3 regions of the Aerococcus viridans genome follow, and region 1 is predicted to be linked to each of the others. Evidence: predicted binding sites of a transcription regulator. Region 1 holds the regulator's gene; each other region holds the start of a gene.

The links. Region 1 encodes CtsR, which represses protease genes until heat stress. Its sites were predicted from a motif close to TTGGTCAAAAAAGGTCAAANA; they were not measured.
Region 2: clpB (ATP-dependent chaperone ClpB) is a predicted target of CtsR. The motif match lies at 2,153-2,173, and genes of this name have one in related genera.
Region 3: clpP (ATP-dependent Clp endopeptidase proteolytic subunit ClpP) is a predicted target of CtsR. The motif match lies at 1,945-1,965, and genes of this name have one in related genera.

The regions. Positions count from the first base shown of each region.
Region 1 is NZ_CP014164.1:2,068,665-2,074,442, reverse strand. Features, by position in the region: gene AWM76_RS11165 (hypothetical protein) at 1-238, shown strand, start outside; gene AWM76_RS09675 (isocitrate/isopropylmalate dehydrogenase family protein) at 527-1,534, shown strand; gene AWM76_RS09670 (CtsR family transcriptional regulator) at 1,856-2,314, shown strand; gene AWM76_RS09665 (ATP-dependent Clp protease ATP-binding subunit) at 2,332-4,869, shown strand; gene AWM76_RS09660 (arginyl-tRNA synthetase) at 5,085-5,363, shown strand; gene AWM76_RS09655 (prephenate dehydratase) at 5,496-5,778, shown strand, end outside.
Region 2 is NZ_CP014164.1:1,416,171-1,421,948, reverse strand. Features, by position in the region: gene AWM76_RS06785 (LURP-one-related/scramblase family protein) at 1-30, shown strand, start outside; gene AWM76_RS06780 (Y-family DNA polymerase) at 243-1,604, shown strand; gene AWM76_RS06775 (hypothetical protein) at 1,597-2,067, shown strand; gene clpB (ATP-dependent chaperone ClpB) at 2,216-4,837, shown strand; gene AWM76_RS06765 (NfeD family protein) at 5,026-5,637, shown strand; gene floA (flotillin-like protein FloA) at 5,630-5,778, shown strand, end outside.
Region 3 is NZ_CP014164.1:983,932-989,709, forward strand. Features, by position in the region: gene AWM76_RS04725 (Mu transposase domain-containing protein) at 1-250, shown strand, start outside; gene istB (IS21-like element helper ATPase IstB) at 240-977, shown strand; partial or broken gene AWM76_RS04735 (DUF1304 domain-containing protein) at 1,081-1,441, opposite strand; tRNA gene AWM76_RS04740 (tRNA-Arg) at 1,644-1,715, opposite strand; gene clpP (ATP-dependent Clp endopeptidase proteolytic subunit ClpP) at 2,010-2,606, shown strand; gene AWM76_RS04750 (sugar-binding transcriptional regulator) at 2,921-3,958, shown strand; gene gap (type I glyceraldehyde-3-phosphate dehydrogenase) at 3,996-5,009, shown strand; gene AWM76_RS04760 (phosphoglycerate kinase) at 5,111-5,778, shown strand, end outside.

The DNA of each region.
Region 1 (5,778 bases):
CCTTGAATTACGTCGACCTAAAAATGTCTGGATCAACTTAATTATCGTTCTTGTAGCCATTGCCTTATTGGTTGAAGGGTCTGTGCCTTCAGCGATTATCTTTATGTTAGGTACAGTGATCACCTTACTAGTCAACTATCCTAATCCTAAAAATCAAAAAGCGCGAATTGACAGCAACGCATCTGAAGCCAACCAGGTACTTATTTCCTACATAACGATGCCTTCTACTACGGCATGATGCCTATCAAGCCGGATATGTTTACGGATTTACCCCGTTACAACTAACATTTGCGTCTCTAATCGGTCAATCTTTCCACTTGTTCAGCCCACTAGTGCCTTTCTCATACGTACTACTTGGTTTAACAGGCGTGGAATGGGGCGACTGGCAGAAAAAGGTTTGGTCGTGTCACTTGGGATTTTCATTGTCTACGTGATTACTGCTGCCATCTTTGGTTTGTTACCCATTTTCCAATAATGATGAATCAATTAAAGCTATTATATTATCGACTTTAAAAGGAGTGGTTTCATGACGAATACACATACAATCGCCTTAATTCCTGGGGACGGGATTGGAAAAGAAATTACACAAGTTGTCAAACAAGTGGCAAAAGCCCTAGGCAGTCCAATTACTTGGGATGAAGTGGTCGCTGGACAAGACGCCATTGATGAAACGGGTGAACTGATTCCCAAAGCCGTTTACGACGCCATCGATACTCACAAGGTTGCCTTGAAAGGACCCATTGCAACACCAATTGGTGAGGGTTTTAGATCGGTCAACGTATCACTTAGAAAACATTATCAATTACATACAAACATCCGCCCAATCCGCGTATTAGGCCAAATTCCTGCACTTCACCGGGACGTGGATATCGTTTTATTCCGGGAGAATACAGAAGATTTATACGCGGGCGTAGAAGAGCAGATTTCACCTGACGAAGCCCATTCCATCAAAATCATTACCAGACAGGCGACAGAACGGATTGTCACAGCAGCCTTTGAGTATGCCGTGGCTAATGACCGAAAAAAGGTCGCTATCGTCACTAAAGCCAATATTATGAAACTATCAGACGGCTTATTCCTAAAAGTGGCGCGCGAAATTGCCGCTAAATATCCGCAAATTGAAGCAACGGAGGTTTTAGTCGACAACATGGCCATGCAATTGGTGATGCGTCCCCAACAGTACGATGTGGTCGTCACCGAAAACTTATACGGCGATATTTTATCTGATTTAATGGCCGGTTTGATTGGTGGTTTGGGGTTAGTGCCAGGTGCCAATTTGGGTGATGACGTGGCGATATTTGAAGCCGTTCATGGATCAGCACCAGATATTGCCGGCCAGGGTCTTGCCAACCCCACAGCCATCTTATTGGCCTTTGCCGACCTGCTTGACCATATCAGTTTACAAGCAGATGCCACTCGTTTGCGCGACGCTTTGAATTCGGTCTTGTCCGATGCAGGTAACTTTACCCGAGACTTAGGCGGTGATTTAACAACAGCAGCCTTCACCGACAAGGTTATCGCATCCTTAGCATAAGATGGCGTATCTTAAAACCGTCTAATGATTTTGATTTGAATAATGAGATAAGCACGCTTTGACTTGAGGGTGGCGTAAAGGAGTTGACCAGCAATTCCTTTGCGTTGCCTTTTTGTTATATAAATATGAGATACTTCAATTTTTTTTACAGCGTATAACGCTCCTTAATATAAGTCTTCAAATCAGGTTCTAAAAGTCAAACTCTTCCGACACACCTCCAATTACTAAGCTTTTGAATTGACTAGTTAAGGTCGGTTATCGTATGATATGGTTGAATAGTCAAAATTAGTCAAAATAAGAATCAGGCTTGAGGTGATGAATGTGAAAAATAGAAATATGTCTGATATTATTGAATCTTATTTAAAGCAAATCTTACAACAAGAAGAGCATGTTGAGATTAGTCGTAGCGAAATAGCAGACCAATTTCAATGTGTCCCATCACAAATTAATTACGTGATTAACACACGGTTTACCCCGCAAAAGGGTTATATAGTAGAAAGTAAACGTGGTGGGGGCGGATATATCCGCATTATGAAACTGGAAATGGTCGAAGAGGCTGAATTAATCGATGCCATGGTCGACCTTGTCCATCAAGAAATGAGCTTACGTGATGCAACTGCCATCATTCAAAATTTATTAGTCAACGAGATTGTTACCGAAAACGAAGCGCAAATCATGCACTCAGCAGTCGATAAGGATGCCCTAGGTAAAATTGTTAACGCTGATGAAGTCCGATCCTTAATTTTAAGATCGATGCTTGTGAAGCTGAAATATAGGTAACCAGATAGGAGGACCTTATGAACGAAATTTATACAGAGAAAGCAAAACAGGCCTTATTGTACGCTGCTGAAGAAGCCAAGCAATTTCGTCATAAAGCCATTGGAACAGAACATTTGCTGCTAGGACTTTACCGTGAGCCCGAGGGTGTTGCGCATAACGTGTTAGTTGACCACTTGCCAAGTTACGAGGCTGTGAAAGAAGAAGTTGAATTTGTCATCGGATACGGTAAGGATGAAGCCCAAGACGCCCCCGTAGATTTGAATCGCGTGGTGTACTCACCACGTTCAAGAAAAGTCTTATACATTGCAGGTGAAGAAGCACAACGCCAACAAGTCACTTTAGTCGGCACAGAGCACATTTTGCTATCTTTAATCGCTGACCAAGTACTAGCTGTTCGTATTCTGAAAAACCTGGACGTGGATATCGAAAAATTACGTAAAGACATCTACCGTTCAATTGGCCAACGTCCACCTGTGCGCAACCGAAGCAACGAGAACAACAACAAACCATCAAACCACGGTAGCAAACGCCCACAAAGTACGACGCCAACCTTAGACTCTTTAACCAGAGACCTAACGGAACAAGCACGTAACGGGCAGTTGGACCAAGTAATCGGCCGTAAGAAAGAGTTACGTCGCATCATGCAAGTCCTTAGCCGTCGAACTAAAAATAACCCTGTATTAGTAGGTGAGCCAGGTGTTGGGAAAACAGCCATCGCTGAAGCAGTTGCCATCGCAGTTGCAAACAACGATGTCGTATCAACCTTAGCCAATAAACGTGTCGTATCTCTTGATGTGGGGTCCCTTGTTGCAGGTACTAAATACCGTGGGGAATTCGAAGACCGAGTGAAAAACTTACTAGAGGAAACGGAAAAAGCTGGTAATGTCATCTTATTCATTGATGAGTTGCATAGTTTAATCGGTGCCGGTGCAGCAGAAGGGGCTATTGATGCTTCTAACCTGATGAAACCAGCCTTAGCCCGTGGTCACCTACAAGTGATTGGTGCTACAACCTTAAATGAGTACCAAAAATATATCGAAAAAGATGCTGCTTTAGAACGTCGTTTCGCCAAAGTCCTAGTTGATGAACCAAGCGAAGCGGATGCTATTGAAATTCTTAAAGGTATCCGAAAAGATTATGAAAAATTCCATCGAGTGACGATTAAAGATGAGGCTATTGAAGCTGCTGTTCGTCTAGGTAACCGTTATATTGCTGATCGTTTCTTACCAGATAAAGCAATTGATATTATGGATGAAGCTGCAGCTACAGCGCGTTTAGACAATAGTGATAAAGATACTACCCAACAAACCCTTGTAGGTATTCGTAAGCAATTAACTGATTTAGAAGAATTGAAGAAACACTATGTAAATACCCAAGAATTTGAAAAAGCTGCTGGTGTTCACCAACAGCAACAACGTTTAAGTCAAGAATTATTCGACCTACAAAACAACCCACAAGTTGTTCAAGATGAGCCGTTTGATATTGAAATTGACAGCCAAAACGTAGCGGACATTGTGGCTATGTGGACAGGTGTGCCAATGCAACAATTAACCCAAAGTGAAAACCAACAGTTAATCAAACTAGAAGACCACTTACACAAACGTGTTAAAGGTCAAGATGAAGCCGTTAAGAGCGTGTCTCGTGCCATACGTCGTGCACGTTCAGGGATTAAGGATCCAAACCGTCCAATCGGTTCATTCATGTTCCTTGGCCCAACAGGTGTTGGTAAAACTGAATTAGCCAAAGCCCTAGCAGGTGAAATGTTTGGTTCAGACAACAATATTATCCGTTTAGACATGTCTGAATACATGGAAAAATACTCAACAAGTCGAATGATTGGTTCAGCACCAGGTTACGTCGGCTACGACGAAGGTGGTCAGTTAACTGAACAAGTTCGTCAACACCCATACTCAGTGGTCTTATTCGATGAGATTGAAAAAGCCCACCCGGATGTCTTCAATATGCTGCTACAAGTCTTAGATGATGGTTATATTACGGACTCTAAAGGCCGTAAAGTAGACTTCCGTAACACAGTCATGATCATGACATCTAACTTGGGAGCAACTGCCATCCGTGACGATAAAAACGTCGGATTCGGTGCCAAACAAGCCACAGATAGTCATGAAGAAATGGACAGCCGTATCCGTAAAGAATTGAAGTCTGCCTTCAGACCAGAATTCTTAAATCGTGTGGATGAAATCATCGTCTTCCATACATTAGCGGAAGCGCAAATCGTTGAAATCGTACAGAAATTTACTACAGCCTTAACCAAATTATTAGCAGAGCAAGGTGTGAAACTCCGTGTGACACAAGGCGCTAATAAAGAAATCGCAAGTAAAGGCTTTGATAAAGAGTACGGTGCACGTCCATTACGCCGTGTAATCCAACAAAAAATTGAAGATCCAATCGCTGAAATGTTGATCGCTGATAAAATCAGCGAAGGCGACGTTGTCACAGTCGGTGCCCGCCAAGGAGAATTATACATTCGTGTAAAACACCCAGATGGCCAAGAAGAAAGCAACGACGTCAAAGATTTGATTAGTGCAGGTCAATAAGCTTTCACAACAAGTCGTATGAAGCGGACTATAACGTTGATACAGTCCGCTTATTCATTTACTTTTGGAATGTCTCCTGATGAACGTGAATTAGGAGTAGCCACCAAAATTGTATGGAATTTAGCCTAATTTACTGGCTTGACCAGTAACCATATTATTTTCGCTGGTGTAGTGGATATGCTATAATGTATATAATAATTATGGGGAGTGATATCATGGAACAATCAACTAAAAAAGGTTTAATTGCTTTAGGTGCAATTGCTGCAATTGCAGGTATTGTCGCTGTCGCGTTATACCAAGAAGATAAAAACTCAGTATTCAGTGATTTCATCGATGATGCTGGTCGCCAATTACGCCATACAGGTCGTGACTTAGCTCGCCGTGCTGATGATGTATCATTTTTACCAAACCGTTCACTCGGTGATCGCGTAAAAGATTCAGCAGCTGACGCTTACGACTATGCTGTAGGCCAAGCAAAATCATTTACAAAATAAATCGAAAATAAATGCCTCCAATTGCTATGCTTAGTAGTGGTTGGGGGTATTTTTTTATTTTATCCAGAATGACATTAGCCCTTGAAACTGGTACACTTATGAATATGAGATTTCAAAAAGAAGGGTGAAATAATGATGAGAATTGGTTACCAAGGCATTCCAGGTGCGTATAGTGAGGCGGCAACGATTGCTTTTGTACGCGAACAGTTGCATGTTGAGATTGATGATGAACGTTTAGAAATCATCTCTTACGATGACTTTAAACCCATGGTAGATGACTTAGTGGCTGAAAAAGTGGACCGCATTGTCATGCCAATTGAAAATTCGACAACAGGCTTGATTGCACGAACAATGGATATTATCCGTTACCGACCAGTCCTGGCTAAATATGAACACTACCAACCAGTAAACCATG
Region 2 (5,778 bases), 650 kb from region 1:
GACTTAGTAGTTGAGCGCGAAGAAGAGTAAGACGAAGAAGATAAAAAAGGAAGACTAAAATTGTATTTAAATAGTTAACTGAGGAGGCTGCGACCGTACGGATCGTGGTCTTTTTATTTTTGTTTCAACATTTCCTTTGAAATCACTTGTATTTACCGAACGTACGTTCTATTATTGACAGGAACACACGTTCGATTTTTTTGGAATAAAAGATTAAATATCTAAACTAAGGAGGACTGAGGATGTTTGCAAATAATGTAACGTTTGACTATTCAAAGGAACCCAGTCGCGATATTTTGTGTATCGATTGTAAGTCATTTTATGCTTCGGTGGAGGCAGTAGCGCGTGATTTAGACCCACTAACAACAAAATTAGTGGTCATGTCCTATCATGATGAAAAAGGTGGTCAGAGTAGGGGCTCGGGCCTTATTTTGGCTAGCTCACCCGCCGCTAAGAAAGCCTTTAATATTTCCAACGTGACCCGGGCCCGTGATTTACCTTATCCCTATCCAGAAGATTTGGTGATCGCTCAACCGCGTATGCGGTTTTATATGGAGAAGAATCAAGAGATTAATCGGATCTATAAAAGCTACGTGGACGAAGCCAACCATCACGTATTTTCAATAGATGAGAGTTTCCTAGATGTGACGGATTCATTTCGCCTATTTAAGGTGAATAATGCATACGAAATGGCTCAGAAAATACAAAAGGATGTCTATGACCAGACCGGCATTTATACCACGATTGGCATTGGCGATAACCCGTTTCTAGCCAAAGTGGCCTTAGATATTGGCGCGAAAAAGGAGGGCGATATGATTGCTGAATGGCGGTATGAGGATGTGCCGGATACCCTATGGCAGATTGCTGATTTAACAGAAGTCTGCGGTATTGGCCACCGAATGGCCCGCCGGCTAAAGGGGATGGGTATTAATAATGTCTATGACCTCGCCCATTCTTCTTATTACGTATTAAAAGATAAATTAGGGGTCATGGGTGCCCAACTTTATGCCCATTCGTGGGGCGTGGACCGGTCTTTTCTCGGCACCCCTTATACCACAAAGGACAAGTCCATTGGCAACAGTCAAGTGCTACCAAGAGACTACACCGATAAGGATGAAATTGCTGTCGTCGTCAAGGAAATGGCTGACCAAATTGGTACCCGTTTAAGACGAGCTGGCGCGCAAACCCAAGTCGTCGGTCTTGGCTTAGGCTATTCTATGGGCTACTTTGATACAAGTGGTAAAAGGGGTATTCATAAGCAAGTCAAGGTAACACCGACCAATCAAAGTAAGGTGATTGCTGAAGTGGCCTTGTACCTGCTGTCCTTACTTTATGAAAACCAAGTCATCCGGCATATTTCTTTATACAGTGGCAACCTTGTTTACCATCAAGCAATTCAATTAAATTTATTTGAAAGTGAAAATAATCAAGTAGCGGACATGAAAACAGATGTGATTGTAGATACCATCCGTAAGAAATACGGTTTTAAGAGTTTGGTCTATGCCTCGTCTCTTAAAGCTGGCGGTCGGGCAATTGACCGGTCTAGTTTGGTCGGCGGACATGCTGGTGGTATGGCGGGTATCGAAGGTGAGGCGCATGGCTAAGCGGCTTGAACCTTGGGAACTCCCGAACGCTAGAAGACGGGCCCAACTGTCTTGGTTGAAAAAGCAACGACACCCAAGGACCCGTAAACACTTCACGCCTTATAACGAATACGAAGACCGGACCTTTGGTATGAAGTGGGCTACTGCTTATGCCATGGATGAATTGGTCAAAGGCATTCAAACCAACCATAAAGATGCAGCTAAGGCATCTATTCCACTGCCAGAGATGACGAGGGAAGAGGTTGACCAAGTCTTGCAGGAAGCTTGGTTAAACCACTATCCTGTTTCTATTCAATTGTCTTTGAAAGATCATTTAGGCCGCTACCTTGATCGTATCTTTGGTTGGTTTAATGGGGAGAGTAATTATTTCTATTTTTTAATCGGTAGTCAGAAGATTTTGTGGGATGATGTGCGCCATATTGAATTGGTCAAAGAAAGTAAGTGGTCACATATTGACCTTTAGTTTGATGTTTATAGTTAAGTTTTAATATAATACTGATATATCAAGGATTCTGATGGTTAAAAAAGTCAAAAATATCACTAATAAATGTTTGACCTATCCTGACCAATTTGCTATACTATATACATAAAGTGAAAAGGAGAGATGTGAAATGGCAAACATGGAAATGACTACAACCTTACAAGAGGCAATCGCAAATGCCCAACAAATTGCTATGACACGTAAACATCAAGAAATTGGTATTCCCCATATGTTTACAGCGTTAGTGCAACCTGGAAACTTTGCTTATGACTTTTATGAAGATTTAAATGTGCCAATGGCAGAACTTACAGAAGAATTAAACCGTGAATTAGATGCGGTACCAGTGGTCCAAGGTACAAATGTACAATATGGCCAAGGGCTATCACGTGGTTTGGGTGAATTGATTCAAAAAGCCCAAGCGCGTGCAGAAAAACAAGGTGACGAATTCTTAGCCACCGAAATGGTGCTAGCGGCACTGAATGATGTCGCTTATACAGACCTTGCAAAATGGTTTAAAAAACATCAAATTACCGCCAAAGCAGTAGAAGAAAAAATTGAAGATTTGAGACAGGGTGATCGTGTGACAAGTAAACAAGCAGAAGAAAATTACGAAGCTTTAGAGAAATATGGCGTCGACTTAGTCGAACAAGTTAAAGCAGGTAAAATGGATCCTATCATCGGACGTGATGAAGAAATTCGTGATGTGGTCCGTATCTTGTCTCGTAAATCTAAAAATAACCCGGTCCTAATTGGTGAACCTGGTGTAGGTAAAACCGCTATCGTTGAAGGTTTAGCCCAACGTATTGTAAAAAAAGATGTCCCTGACAACTTAAAAGACAAAACAGTCTTCTCGTTAGATATGGGTGCCTTGATTTCAGGGGCTAAATACCGGGGTGAATTTGAAGAACGGTTGAAAGCAGTCTTAAATGAAGTGAAAAAGGCAGACGGCCGGATTATCTTATTTATCGATGAAATCCACAACATTGTAGGTGCCGGTAAGACTGAAGGGTCAATGGACGCTGGAAACTTACTTAAACCGATGTTGGCTCGTGGCGAATTGCACTGCATTGGTGCCACAACCTTAGATGAATATCGTCAATACATGGAAAAAGACAAGGCTTTGGAACGTCGTTTCCAACGTGTCTTAGTCAAAGAACCAAGTGTTGAAGATACTATTTCAATCTTACGTGGTTTGAAAGAACGGTATGAATTGCACCATGAAGTAACGATACATGACCAAGCTTTAGTAGCGGCAGCTGAATTGTCAGACCGTTACATCACTGACCGGTACTTACCGGATAAGGCCCTTGATTTGGTGGATGAAGCTAGTGCTGAAATCCGCGTGCAAATGAACTCATTGCCAACAGAGTTAGACCAAGAACGTCGTCGTTTAATTCAACTAGAAATTGAGGAAAAAGCCTTACTAGAAGAAAAAGATGAGGCAAGTAAACGCCGGTTAGCTGACCTTCAAGAAGAGTTAGCCGAGGTCCGTGAAAGAACTAACCAATTAACCATGCAATGGCAAGTTGAAAAAGGCGGTATGTCTGATATCAACGCTAAACGTCAAGAAATTGAAAATGCCAAACATGCTTTGGAGCAAGCGGAAAATGAATACAATCTTGAAGAAGCAGCCAGATTAAAACATGCGATTATTCCAACCTTGGAACAAGAATTAGCAGATATGGAAAAAGCCTACCACGAGCATGCAGACAAGAGTGCTGACCGTTTGGTAGAAGAATCTGTAACTGAAGACTCTATCGCCGCAGTGGTTTCAAGAGTGACTGGGATCCCTGTGAATAAATTAGTCGAAGGGGAACGTGAAAAATTACTTCACTTAGATGACACCTTACATACACGTGTGGTAGGTCAAGATGAAGCAGTTGATAGCGTGACAAATGCGGTATTACGTTCACGTGCCGGTGTTCAAGATCCAAACCGTCCGTTAGGTTCATTCTTATTCTTAGGACCGACTGGTGTTGGTAAAACTGAGCTGGCTAAAGCCTTAGCTGAAGCCATGTTTGATTCAGAAAACAACATGGTCCGTCTTGATATGAGTGAATACATGGATAAAATCAATGTGACTCGTTTAATCGGGGCAGCGCCTGGTTATGTTGGTTACGAAGAAGGTGGCCAATTAACCGAAGCTGTACGTCGTAATCCATATACAGTGGTCTTACTAGATGAGGTTGAAAAAGCCCATCCAGATGTCTTCAATATCCTGTTACAAATCTTAGATGACGGTCGTCTAACTGACTCACAAGGTCGGATTGTAGACTTTAAAAATACCATCATCATTATGACAAGTAACTTAGGATCAGATGCCTTGTTAGACGGTACTGATGAGAATGGCGAAATCGATGATGAAGCAAGAGAAGCTGTTCAAAGTGCTTTAAAAATGCACTTTAGACCTGAATTCTTAAACCGTATCGATGACACTATTTTATTCAGACCATTATCACACAATGATATGGACGGTATCGTACGCAAGATGTTAGCACAATTAAGTGACCGCTTAGCTAGCCAAGAAATTGCTGTAACATTTAGTGATGAATTGGTGAGCTGGATTGGTGACACTGCTTATGATCCACAATTTGGTGCACGACCATTGCGTCGTTTCATCACCAACCAAGTGGAAACACCAGTAGCACGTGCCATCATTGCAGGTACGATCAGTAAGCAACATGCAGTGAATATCTCAATTGATGAAAATCATGAAATCAAGTTTGATGTGACACCCTTAGTCCAAAATTAAACCTATATAAAAAATAAGTAATAGATCAATTCTCCGCAAACGGGTAGTAAGCCTAATTTGCGGAGAATTTTTTTATCGCATAAGTTTGTTTTCAAAGAGGAGAAACCGTTGAAGCTAGGCTATCATTATGAAAGCGGTCTTTCAATATGGTAAAATATATAGTATAGAAGATGGATGGAGGTGGAGAAATGGAGACAGTATTATTTTCCATTGGTATCCTAGCCATTATCGCTGGAATGATGACGCGTCATTATATGCTTGGAGGCATTGTGGGTGCGGGATCTTTCTTATTGTATTTTGGTTTGTATGACAATGGGTCTTGGTTGTCGCTAGTGCTTTTCGCTTTAGGGACAGTCTTGATTATTTCCGAAGTATTTTTACCTACTTACGGAATATTGGGTGTCGTAGGTTTGTTGATCGGTGCCTGGGGATTGATGGGACAGACTGCTGATATTGGTGACGCGGTGGTAGATTTAACTATCGGTGTTGTTGTGGGTATCGTGGCCTTTTATATTTTAGTCAAGTTGGGTTACCGGATTCCTTTTAACGATCAAATCGTATTGAATACATCTTTGAATCGGGAGAGAGGTTATCAATCGCAGAGTGTGTCTGTTGCGGATTATGTTTCGCAAGAGGCTGTGACGCTTACGCCACTGAGACCGACTGGGAAGGCAACTTTCTCGGACGGGAATATCTTGGAAGTGATGAGTGACAATGAAGTGATTGGTAGTGATGAACAGGTGGTTGTTGTGAGGATTCGTAACAATCAATTATTAGTAAGGAGAGTGAACCATGAGTAGTTCGTATGGAAATGACACAAGTATTTGGGGAATTTTGATTTTAGCCATTCTTATTCTAGTCGTTTTAATTTTATTCTTTACCTTTGTGCCAGTTGGCCTTTGGGTAACAGCTTATTTCTCTGGTGTTAAGGTGGGGATAGG
Region 3 (5,778 bases), 1.1 Mb from region 1:
TCGTTATATCGGAAAAGAAGTTGACTTGGATCTTTCCGAAAACGAAGAGTACGTGCACATTTATTATAACGGAGAACAGATTCGTTCGCACCCACTTACCACAAAAAGATTGAACTATAACCAAGAAGATTTGGTTCAGATACTTAAATCAGATGTCATGAGCCACAAAGAAGAAGATGACATCCAAGAACATATTAAACGAAGTTTAAAGCAATATGATTTACTGGAGGTGCCTTCGAATGAGCAGTAACTATCAAAAGCTATTAAATAATCTAGAGGCCTTGAATTTAAAACATATGAGAGAATATGTGCCAAACTATATTGAAATTGCCAATCGAGATGAGCTTTCTGTAACAGAAGCTCTTCTAGAATTAACTAATCAAGAATTAGACTTTCAAACGAATCAGACTGTGGAACGTGTCATCCAGCGCGCACACTTTCCCAAACGGACATCACTTGAAGAATTTGATTTCAACTTTCAACCAAGCGTTAACAAAAAAGAGATTCTAGACTTGAAACATATGGCTTTTATGGAGAAAAAAGAAAACTTAGTTTTCATTGGAAACCCTGGTGTAGGGAAAACACACCTTGTCATTGCATTAGGCATTGAAGCATGTCATCAAGGCTACCGTACGCTGTTTATCAGTTGTCATGAATTACTTTTACGTCTTCGTTCTGCCTTTGAAAAAGGGACCGTCGATCGTGTTCTGAAACGATATGCCAAATATGATCTTTTGATCATTGATGAAATAGGTTATTTACCAATTCAAAAAGTTGAAGCTAACCTCTTCTTTCAACTATTAACGATGCGTTACGAAAAAAAATCAACAATGATTACGACAAATATTATCTTATCTCGATGGGGGGAGCTATTTCAGAATTCTGAAATAGCCGCCGCCATTCTTGATCGTCTGGTTCACCATGTTAAAGTCTTCAAGATTACTGGAAAATCATATCGTATGAAAGGGAAAATATAAATGGACTTCTAAATTAGACTGTCAAAAACCTACATTTTTATTCTGTCATAAACCTACAATTTTATACTGTCCTTGACAACCAGACATTACGCTGTGCATTCAATTATAGAAAGGTCGATAATAAGCCCAAAATAGATAGTCCACCTTGTGTCAATATTATTTTTTTACTACTAGTGAAGCTACCATATGTGGCCACTAAGATAATGTAGACAAATATCATACGAACAATTTCAATAGAAGCGCTACTGAAAAATAATGCATAGAATAGACCTAGACCAATGAGACCATTATATATGCCCATATTTTTTAATAAGGTATTCAATGATTTTCTTTTCAACTCATCTCTTCCTATTTTGAATATTCTACTTGTTTGGGCAGATGAAGTAGAAATAGTTTGTAGATACATGATATAAAAAAATTCTAAGGCAACTAAAAAAAGTTAATACAGTTGTTGTAACTGACATGGTTAATTCCTCCACTTAACTGACGAAGTAATCTTCTTTTTCTCAATATAAAACATTTTTATGAACTTTCAAAGGATTTATATATGCAATGTGAAGTTGCAATAACATGAGCACTTGAAAAAAAATTAAAGCATTTTCTAGGGTAAGCGTAAAAAAAGCTGTCACTCATAAATAGCAACAACTTAATAATTTTTTATCTGAATACGCCCGGAGGGAATCGAACCCCCATTATAAGAACCGGAATCTTATGTGATATCCATTACACTACGGGCGCAAAATTTTGTATATATTGCAAAAAAAACAATAACAGCATTATTATAGCCTAGTTTTTAGTCAAATTCAAGCGTTTATAGGAATCTGCTAGTGTCAATTGTTATTAAGAAGTGATGGTGTATTAGGTATTAACAGGAGAAATTGTCATATTTTTAAGACGATGAAGGCCAGCTATTGGGCAAAATAAACCTACTATGCTAAAATAATAGGGCAAGTCAAAAAAGTTATATTTGTTGACCAATTTTGACCATAAAGGTATAATAGTCATATACAAGTTTAAAAGGAGGACAATTAAATGAACTTAGTACCAACAGTTATTGAACAATCTTCTCGCGGTGAACGTGCTTACGATATCTACTCTCGTTTATTAAAAGACCGTATTATTATGCTGAGCGGGGAATTTAATGATGATTTAGCTAACTCAATTATCGCCCAATTGTTATTCTTAGATGCTCAAGACCCAGACAAGGATATCTACCTATACATCAATTCACCAGGTGGCTCTATCACTTCTGGTATGGCCATCTACGATACAATGCAATTTGTACATGCAGATGTACAAACAATTGTAATGGGTATGGCAGCATCAATGGGCTCGTTTATTGCAGCCGCAGGTACTAAAGGTAAACGTTTTGCCTTACCAAATGCTGAAATCTTAATTCACCAACCATTAGGTGGCGCTCAAGGACAAGCTACTGAAATTGAAATCGCTGCTCGCCACATCTTGAAAACAAAAGAAAAAATGAACCGTCTATACTCTGAAATGACCGGCCAACCTGTAGAAGTGATTGAACGCGATACAGACCGTGATAACTGGTTAACAGCAGAAGAAGCGTTAGAATATGGTTTATTAGATCAAATTATGACTAAAAATGATGAATTAGAAAAATAATGAATGCATTTTAAATAAAAAGAAGTAGGGTAAAACCTACTTCTTTTTATTTAAAGGGTTCTGTATAGACCGTGGAATAAACTCTTAAATAAATATTCTTTGTAAGGCGTAATACTTTTCATAGCCGTATAGGAGAAAAGTGGCTCTAAAAGCTTGCAAGCGGATAAATTTATTGGTATGATTACTCATGTAAAGAGATAAGATTCGAAGGAATCAAATTTTTTTACCGAAGGGTGGTCAAAAAAAGACACACTGGACAATAAAAGTCCAACTGTTTTTACACTCAACGTTTTTGTACTAGGAAAGTGGGGACTATGGACGAATTATTTAAAAGTATTACTGAAGTAGTGCCTGAAGTTCAGAAGATCTATTTTGAGAGAATTAGCGTATTACAGCGAATTTTCAAAGATGGTCCGATTGGTCGGAAGGGACTAGCTGAAAAGTTAGCAATTACCGAACGACCGCTACGTACAATTACAGATGTTTTGAAACAACAAGGTCTCATTGATTCTTCCCCCACGGGTATGACTATTACGCCAAAAGGGGAACGAGCAATTGCTACAGGTCAAGACTTGTGGCGTGATACAAATAAAATTCACCTGCAAGAAAAACATTTGGCTGATGTGCTCAACATAGCAGATGCTCGAATTGTTTCAGGAGATATCGACCAGGATCAACATATTTTGTTTGAAATGGGTCTACAAGTTTCAAAATACTTAGACACGAATTTACCAGCGGGGAATCATACGATTGCTGTTACTGGTGGTTCAACTATGCTAGAGGTGAGTGAACATGTTCAATTAGCACCTTCTGCTGACAGACACTTTACTGTGGTCGCAGCCAGGGGTGGGATCGGAGATGCTTCAGCAACTCAAGCCAATACAATTAGCGATATTCTAGCGCAAAAGTTACACGGTCACAATATTTCCTTATATGCTCCCGAGAATTTATCTGAGGTGGCAAATATGGCTTTAATGAATGATCCCGTGATTCAATCAACTTTAAAGCGGTTAAAAGAGGCTAACATTTTGCTTTTTAGCGTTGGTAATGCTAAAATTATGGTAAGGCGTAGGGGACTTGATTTAGAAAGTTCATCTAAGATTAAGAGTAACCACGCTGTAGGGGAAGCGTTCGGGTGTTTCTTTGATAAAGAAGGAAACATAGTGCATCGAATCCCTAGAATCGGCCTTCAAATTGAAGATTTGGCAGATATAGATTTGCCGATTCTAATTGCTGGAGGCAGTGTAAAAGCAGAAGCAATACAGGCTTTTGCGAAACTCGCACCTAAACAGTTAGTCATTATAACTGATCAAGGTGCCTCAAATATGGTTTTAAATGGGGAATCCCATTAAAATAATTTTGTATTCCATTAAGGAGGAATTTTGTAGTATGGCAATTAAATTAGCAATTAACGGTTTTGGTCGTATCGGTCGTTTAACTTTACGTCGTATCTGGGAAGAAAATGAATCAAATGTAGAAATCGTGGCAATCAACGATTTAACAGACAACGAATTCTTAGCTTACCTATTAAAATATGATACAGCTCACGGTACTTTCAACCACGATATCGAAACTACTGAAAATGGTATTTCTATCGATGGTAAAGAAATCACTGTATACTCTGAACGTGACGCAAACGATTTACCTTGGGGTGACTTAGGTGTTGATATCGTTCTAGAATGTACTGGTTTCTACGCTACAAAAGAAAAATCTCAAGCACACATCAACGCTGGTGCTAAAAAAGTTATCATCTCAGCTCCTGCTGATGCTGAAACTAAAACAATTGTTTACGGTGTAAACGAAGATATCATCGAAGCTGAAGATAAAATTATCTCTGGTGCTTCATGTACTACTAACTGTTTAGCTCCTGTAGTTAACGTGTTAGAAAAAGAATTTGGTATCAAACATGGTTTAATGTCAACAATCCATGCTTACACTTCTACACAATCATTACAAGATGCACCTAACGGTAAAAAAGGTAACTTCCGTAACGGTCGTGCAGCTGCAGAAAACGCTATTCCATCATCTACTGGTGCAGCAAAAGCTGTAGGTCGCGTTATCCCTTCAGTTAACGGTAAAGTTGACGGTACTGCTATCCGTATTCCTATCGTTACTGGTTCAATGACTGAGTTCTACTCAACATTAAATACTAAAGTTACAGTTGAAGAAGTTAACGCTGCTATGGAAAAATACGCTAACCCTTCATTCTTATACAACACTGATGAAGTCGTATCTTCTGACATCGTTGGTGTTCCAGCTGGTTCAATTTTCGACGCAACTCAAACTAAAGTTATCGAATCTGAAGATGGCCAATTAGTTAAAACTGTTGCTTGGTACGACAACGAAGCTGGTTTCGTTTCTCAATTCGTACGTTTAATCGAATTCTTTGCTGCTAAACAATAATTAATTGTTTAAAAGTAAAATCAGTTGAATTTGGGCGGGAAGCTTCGCGCTTCCTGCCCTTTTTTATTGGTTAACAACTTAAGATAAGGAGTGCTATTTTAATGGCTAAGAAAACTGTAAAAGACATCGATTTAAAAGGTAAAGTTGTTTTAGAACGTGCTGACTTTAACGTTCCAATGGACAAAGACCTTAAAATTACTGATGACAACCGTATCGTTCAAGCATTACCAACTATCGAGTATATTCTTGAGCAAGGTGGTCGTTTAGTATTATTCTCTCACCTTGGTAAAGTGAAAACTGAAGAAGACAAAGCTTCTAAATCTTTACGCCCAGTTGCAGAACGTTTATCTGAAAAATTAGGTAAAGAAGTTACTTTCGTAGCGCAAACTCGTGGTCAAGAATTAGAAGATGCTATCGCTAACCTTAAAGATGGCGAAGTATTGATGTTCGAAAATACTCGTTTCGAAGATGTAGATGGTAAGAAAGAAAGCAAGAACGATCCTGAATTAGGTAAATACTGGGCTTCATTAGGCGACGTATTTGTTAATGACGCATTCGGTACTGCTCACCGTGAGCATGCTTCTAATGTTGGTATCTCAAAAAATATCGAAGCAGTTGCTGGTTTCTTAATGGAAAAAGAAATCCAATTCTTAGGTGACGCTGTTAACGAACCAAAACGTCCATTCGTTGCGATCTTAGGTGGTGCAAAAGTATCTGACAAGATTTCAGTTATCGAATCATTACTAAATAAGGCTGACAAAGTCTTAAT